2 linked regions of the Bosea vaviloviae genome follow. Each later gene encodes a partner of the first gene's protein in a complex. Links are inferred from orthologs where the notes say so. Each region holds a gene or a part of one and is shown on either strand. Other genes may lie near its edges. The genes, in order: BHK69_RS19250 and pnp.

What was found.
Region 2: the proteins of BHK69_RS19250 (region 1) and pnp are in contact, whole or in part, in a cryo-EM structure (PDB 9QH0), measured with the Escherichia coli proteins. The link is inferred for Bosea vaviloviae from one-to-one orthologs.

The regions. Positions count from the first base shown.
Region 1 is NZ_CP017147.1:4,207,760-4,211,436, forward strand. The notes cover bases 206-3,570. They hold BHK69_RS19250 (ribonuclease E/G), read right to left. Parts: upstream 3,229-3,570; coding sequence 406-3,228; downstream 206-405. Other genes in these bases: BHK69_RS19245 (hypothetical protein), read right to left, coding at 206-356. Also shown: more of BHK69_RS19245, read right to left, coding at 1-205. UniProt on the Escherichia coli protein: Endoribonuclease that plays a central role in RNA processing and decay. Required for the maturation of 5S and 16S rRNAs and the majority of tRNAs. Also involved in the degradation of most mRNAs.
Region 2 is NZ_CP017147.1:993,208-996,424, reverse strand. What follows is about bases 265-3,169. They hold pnp (polyribonucleotide nucleotidyltransferase), read left to right. Parts: upstream 265-585; coding sequence 586-2,754; downstream 2,755-3,169. Other genes in these bases: BHK69_RS04690 (alpha/beta fold hydrolase), read left to right, coding at 2,931-3,169; rpsO (30S ribosomal protein S15), read left to right, coding at 265-325. Also shown: more of rpsO, read left to right, coding at 56-264; more of BHK69_RS04690, read left to right, coding at 3,170-3,217. UniProt on the Escherichia coli protein: Involved in mRNA degradation. Catalyzes the phosphorolysis of single-stranded polyribonucleotides processively in the 3'- to 5'-direction. Also involved, along with RNase II, in tRNA processing.

The sequences.
Region 1 (3,677 bases):
GAAAACAGCAGCCCGAAGCCGATTACAGTTAGGGCCATACCCGCCACCACGCCGACGCGTGCTGATGAAAGGAATGCCGCATTTTCCGCCCGGCGACTCACCCGATCGATGTGAGGCTGCTCGCGTTCGGCACGCACTTGTCTGGCATAAAACTCCGGGGTCGATTGCGCGCCGACGGGCCCGTTGCCTTCAAGCTCTACCCTGACTGCGACGAACAACACGAGAAGGCCGAGGATTCCGACGCCAAGCCCTCCGAGCGCTTGCCATCCCATCCAGGCCAAGCCGAGGAGCGCCACGACGCAGATCGCGGTCAGCACCTGTCTTTCACGATTGCGGGGCGGCGGCATCGCAAGCATCTCGTCTCATGAAAAAGGCCGCTGCGGTGTCCCGCAGCGGCCTTTTTATTCAGTTCCTGCCGGCCAGCTTGTTCCACCAGCCGCCGCGCTTGGGGCGGTCCGGGTCGGGCGGGGTCAGCACCACCGCGACCGGCTCCTCCACCACGCGGGGAACGGGGACGGGCTCTGGTTCCGGAGCAGGCGCGTCAGCGACCGGCTCTGCGGCGACGGGCTCAGCCGCCGGGGTCACGGCGACGACCGGCGCCGCTTCACCGTCTTCCGTGATCGGCACGACCTTCTTGCGGGCGCGGCTGCGCTTGGGCTTCTCGGCCACGGCCGCTTCCGCCTCAATCGCGATGGCCTCAGTCACCGCCGCGGCGGCCTCTACGCGCTTGGTGGCCTTGGCCGGAGCCTCGGCGTTAGCGAGGGTCTCGGCGTCAGCAAGAGTCTCGGCGTCAGCCTTGGGCTTGCGTCCGCCGCCACGGCGGCCACGGCGCGGCTTGGCGTCCGCCTCGGCTTCCGGCTCTGCTGCCACTTCGGTCACGACCGGCTCGGCAGCCGCAGCGACGATCTCGGTCTCCTGCGATTCGGCGGCGTTCTCATCGCCATCCTCGTCGTCGTCCTGACCATCCTCATCGCCCTCGGCATCCGTGCCGCCGTCGAGACGCACGCCATTGGCGTCACGCTCGCCGCCACGCCGCCGCCGGCGACGGCGCCTGCGCTTGCGGCCGCCTTCGCCGCGTGCTTCGCCCTCGCCACGGTCCGGCTTGTCGTCATTGGCGGCCGCGGCTGTCGTGGCCTCGCCTGCTTCGATGACCTCGTCTTCGGCGCCGAGCGCCTCGGCTTCGGCGGCGGCGTCGAGCGCGTCATCGTCGATATCGGCGGGGATCGCCTCGGCCTTGAACGAGGTCGGAACGATGCGACCTTCATTGCCGACGAACTCGCCGCGCTCGACCTCGAAATAGCGCGTGCCGAGCAGGGTTGCGTCGACCGTGATGCTGATTGCGATGGCGAAGCGGGTTTCCAGATCGGTGAGATGGGCGCGCTTCTGGTTCAGCACATAGAGCGCGACCTCCGGCCGGGTGCGGACGGTGAGGTTATGCGAGGCGCTCTTGATCAGGTTCTCTTCGAGCGCGCGCAGGATCTGCAGCGAGACGGAAGCCGCCGAGCGCATCATGCCGGCGCCGGCGCAATGCGGGCAGGGCACGGACGAACTCTCGAGCACGCCGGTGCGGATGCGCTGGCGCGACATTTCGAGCAGGCCGAAGGCCGAGATGCGGCCGACCTGGATGCGGGCGCGGTCGTCCTTGAGGCAATCCTTCAGCTTCTTCTCGACGGCGCGGTTGTTGCGGTTCTCCTCCATGTCGATGAAATCGATCACGATGAGGCCGGCCAAGTCGCGCAGGCGGAGCTGGCGGGAAATCTCCTCCGCCGCTTCGAGATTGGTCTTGAGGGCGGTGTCCTCGATATTGTGCTCGCGGGTCGAACGCCCGGAGTTGATGTCGATGGCGACCAGCGCCTCGGTCTGGTTGATGACGATATAGCCGCCGGATTTCAGCGTCACATTGTTGGAGAACATCGCGTCGAGCTGGCTCTCGACGCCGAAACCGGCGAAGAGCGGCGTCTGCTCGCGATAGGCCTTCACGCTCTTGGCATGGCTCGGCATGAGCATGCGCATGAAGTCCTTGGCCTCGCGATAGGCCTCTTCGCCAGCGACGTGAACCTCGTCGATGTCCTTGTTGTAGAGGTCACGGATCGAGCGCTTGACGAGGTTGCCCTCCTCATAGACCAGCGCCGGCGCGACCGAGGCGAGCGTCAATTCGCGCACGCTCTCCCACATCCGCATCAGATATTCGTAGTCGCGCTTGATCTCGACCTTGGTGCGCGAGGCGCCGGCGGTGCGCAGGATGATGCCCATCCCCTCCGGAACCTCGAGCTCGGAGGCGACTTCCTTCAGGCGCTTGCGATCCTCGGCATTGGTGATCTTGCGCGAGATGCCGCCGCCCTTGCCGGTATTGGGCATCAGCACCGAGTAGCGGCCGGCGAGCGAGAGATAAGTGGTAAGCGCCGCGCCCTTGTTGCCGCGCTCTTCCTTGACGACCTGGACCAGGATGATCTGGCGGCGCTTGATCACCTCCTGGATCTTGTACTGGCGGCGATGATGGCGCTGGGGCCGCTCGGAGATGTCGTCGAGCGCGTCGCCGCCACCGAGCTGCTCGGGCTCTTCATGCTCGGCGTCCTCGTGAGCCTGCTCTTCGCCGTCCTCTTCGTCCTCGGCCGGCTTGCGGGCCTCTTCGCCTTCCGGCGCGGCTTCGTCCGTGGCGGTGGCCTCGACCGTTTCCGTCTCGTAGGTCAGCGACGGCGCATTCTCGATGGCGTCCTCGGTCGCGGATTCGGTGATGGAGGGCGCGAATTCCTCTCCGAAGGCAGGTCCGCCTTCGTTGACCATCGCAGCGCCCTTGCCGTCGGCCTCGATCTCGGAGGTGACGGTCTCGTCATGCGACGCCTTCTTGGCGCGCCCATCGCGATCGCCTCGGCGGCCACGGTCGCGACGACCGCCGCCGCGCTTTTCGCGCTTCTCCTCGTCGCGCTCTTCCTCACGGTCGGCGCGCGCCTCTTCGGCGATCAGCGCCTGACGGTCGGCGACCGGGATCTGGTAGTAATCCGGGTGGATTTCGGAGAAGGCGAGGAAGCCGTGGCGGTTGCCGCCATACTCGACGAAGGCGGCCTGGAGCGAGGGCTCCACGCGCGTCACCTTCGCCAGGTAGATGTTGCCCCGCAACGGTTTGCGGCTGGCGGACTCGAAATCAAATTCCTCGACGCGGGATCCGCGAACCACCACGACCCGGGTCTCCTCCGGGTGGGTGGCGTCGATGAGCATCTTGTTGGCCATATGAATTTTCCATGGGCGCGGCCGCCATCAAAACCCGCCGGGCTGCGGATGAGAATCCGCTGCCGCGGGCAGGGGCGCCGCGTGAAGACCGGCGAAAGCCGGCATGTTGCAGGAGCAAAAGCCGGCGCGAGCCGGCATCTGGGACGGGGAAGTGTTCGATCGAGACAGGATAGCGGCTCGGGAAACCCGGCCGGGCAAACGCCCCGGCACAGTCCCGCAGGTATGGACGAATCACCGATGAAAAATGCGGCGTCGTATGCCCCGACATCTGTCCTGACCTGCGACGCATTCGCCTAAAGACGAAGCACGCCGCGTTTGCACGCTCGCGAGACCTAGCCAGGCGCCGAACTTTCGTGGCTGACGCCGGCCGTCCGCGGACGATCCGTTGGCGGTTGCGCTGCTGCGGCCGAACCCGGAAGGGTCGGCCGCCTTAAGCCAGACCCCGGACG
Region 2 (3,217 bases), 3.2 Mb from region 1 along the record:
CTGGACGACATCCCGGCCTGGCCCGCCAGATCAACCCCAATATGAGGATCTCACGATGTCGATCACTGCCGAGCGCAAGACTGCGCTCATGAAGGAACACGCCACCAAGCCGAACGACACCGGCTCGCCGGAAGTCCAGGTCGCGATCCTGACGGAACGCATCAACAACCTGACCGGCCACTTCAAGTCGCATGTCAAGGACAACCATTCGCGTCGCGGCCTGCTCAAGATGGTTTCGCAGCGCCGTTCGCTGCTCGACTATCTCAAGAGCAAGAGCGAGCCGCGCTATAAGAGCCTGATCGAGAAGCTCGGCATCCGCCGCTGATCGAGCGCTGACTGCTTCACGCCCGGTGCGACATCGCTCCGGGCGGTTTTCCAGGATCTGCCGCAATGGGGCGGCGTCCTGATTTCATCGCGGGAGCCGCAAGGGGCGGCCTTCCCGCATGACCCGCCGGGCGTCCTCGATGTCCATGGCAGGATCGCCGAGCGCTCGGGCGCATATTTTCACAAAACCCGAGCTTTCCGCCGTCTTGCTCATGGGCCGGAGACACCGGCCGGGTCGCATCCGATCCGAAAGACAAATCCATGTTCGATGTACAGACCGAAGAACTGATCTGGGGCGGGCGCAAGCTCGTGCTCGAAACCGGCAAGATCGCCCGCCAGGCCGATGCGGCCGTGCTCGCGACCTATGGCGAGACCGTCGTGCTCGCCACCGTCGTCTCCGCCAAGACGCCCAAGGCCGGGATCGACTTCTTCCCGCTGACCGTGAACTACCAGGAAAAGACCTTCGCCGCCGGCCGCATTCCCGGCGGTTATTTCAAGCGCGAAGGCCGCCCCACCGAAAAAGAGACGCTGGTCTCGCGCCTGATCGACCGACCGATCCGCCCGCTCTTCGTCGAGGGTTACCGCAACGAGACGCAGGTCGTCTGCACCGTGCTGCAGCATGACCTCGAGAACGACCCCGACATCGTCGCGATGGTCGCCGCCTCCGCCGCGCTGACGCTGTCGGGCGTGCCCTTCACGGGCCCGGTCGGCGCTGCCCGCGTCGGCTATTTCGACGGCGCCTACAAGCTCAACCCGCTGGTCGACGAGATCAAGGAATCGCAGCTCGACCTCGTCGTCGCCGGCACGCCCGACGCCGTTCTGATGGTTGAATCGGAAGCCAAGCAGCTCTCCGAGGAGATCATGCTCGGCGCCGTGATGTTCGGCCACAAGCACTTCCAGCCGGTCATCGACGCGATCATCCGCCTGGCCGAGAAGGCCGCCAAGGAGCCGCGCGACTACGTTCCGGCCGACAACTCCGTCGTTCTCGACGCGGTTCTCAAGCTTGTCGATGCGGATATCCGCGCCGCCTACCAGATCAGGACCAAGGCCGAGCGCTACAAGGCGCTTGACGCCGCCAAGGCCAAGGTCGCTTCGCTGATCTCGGAGACGCCGGACGGCAAGACCACCTTCACCAAGGAGCAGGTCGGCGGCCAGTTCAAGGAAGCCCAGGCCAAGGTCGTGCGCTGGACCATTCTGGACGACGGCGTCCGCATCGACGGCCGCGATCTCAAGACCGTGCGCAAGATCGTCGCGGAGGCCGGCATCCTGCCGCGCACCCACGGCTCGGCGCTGTTCACCCGCGGCGAGACGCAGGCGCTGGTCGTGACCACGCTGGGCACCGGCGACGACGAGCAGTTCATCGACTCGCTGGAAGGCACCTACAAGGAAACCTTCCTGCTGCACTACAACTTCCCTCCCTATTCGGTTGGTGAAGCTGGCCGCATGGGCTCGCCCGGCCGCCGCGAGATCGGCCATGGCAAGCTCGCCTGGCGCGCCATTCGCCCGATGCTGCCGGCGAAGTCGGAGTTCCCCTACACCATCCGCGTCGTCTCGGAGATCACCGAGTCGAACGGCTCTTCCTCGATGGCCACCGTCTGCGGCACCTCGCTTGCCCTGATGGATGCCGGCGTGCCGCTGAAGGCGCCGGTTGCGGGCATCGCGATGGGCCTGATCCTGGAAGGCGAGCGCTTCGCGGTGCTCTCCGACATCCTGGGTGACGAGGACCATCTCGGCGACATGGACTTCAAGGTCGCCGGCACGGCCGAGGGCATCACCTCGCTGCAGATGGACATCAAGATCGCCGGCATCACCGAGGAGATCATGAAGGTCGCCCTCGATCAGGCCAAGGGCGGTCGCGACCACATCCTCGGCGAGATGAACAAGGCGCTTTCGGTCTCGCGTGGCCAGCTCGGCGAGTACGCCCCGCGCATCGAGACGATGAAGATCCCGGTCGACAAGATCCGTGAAGTCATCGGCTCCGGCGGCAAGGTCATCCGCGAAATCGTCGAGAAGACCGGCGCGAAGGTCAATATCGAGGACGACGGCACCATCAAGATCGCCTCGGCCGACGGCAAGTCGATCGAAGCCGCGATCAAGTGGATCAAGTCGATCGTCTCCGAAGCCGAAGTCGGCATGATCTATGACGGCACCGTCGTGAAGATCATGGAGTTCGGCGCCTTCGTGAACTTCTTCGGCGCCAAGGACGGCCTGGTCCATATCTCGGAGCTGGCTGCGGCTCGCGTCCAGAAGGTCTCGGACGTCGTCAAGGAAGGCGACAAGGTCAAGGTCAAGTTCCTCGGCCAGGACGAGCGCGGCAAGATCCGCCTCTCGATGAAGGTCGTCGACCAGGAGACCGGCGAGGATCTGACCGAGAAGCTCAAGGCCGCTCGCGACGCCGAGAAGAGCCGCGAGCGCACCACCGCCGAGTAAGCAGCACACGATTCACGTGAAACGAGACGCCCCGCATCGCAGGATGCGGGGCGTTTTTTATTGCTCGTCTCTCATCAAAGAGTGAGAGCAGGATCGATGGATCCTGCTCTTAGGCGATGCTGACAGATCCATGATGCGAGCTGCTGCAGTCTTCCGCGGCAAACCAGGGTCCAGCAATGAAGTCTTTCACCGTCCCAGCCGCCGATGCGGGGTTGCGCTATCACGACATCGCAGGCGAAGGCCCTGCGCTTCTCTTCATCCATGGGCTGGGCTGCGCCTCGTCTTGCGACTATCCGAGCGTCGCGGCGGACGCCGCCTTGCGGGGGCGGCGCATGCTCCTGGTCGACCTGCTGGGCTCGGGCTTCAGCGATCGGCCGACCGGGTTCGGCTACACCATCGAGGACCATGCCCGCAGCATCGTGGCATTGACCGAGCATCTGCGATTGACCGAGCTCGATCTGTT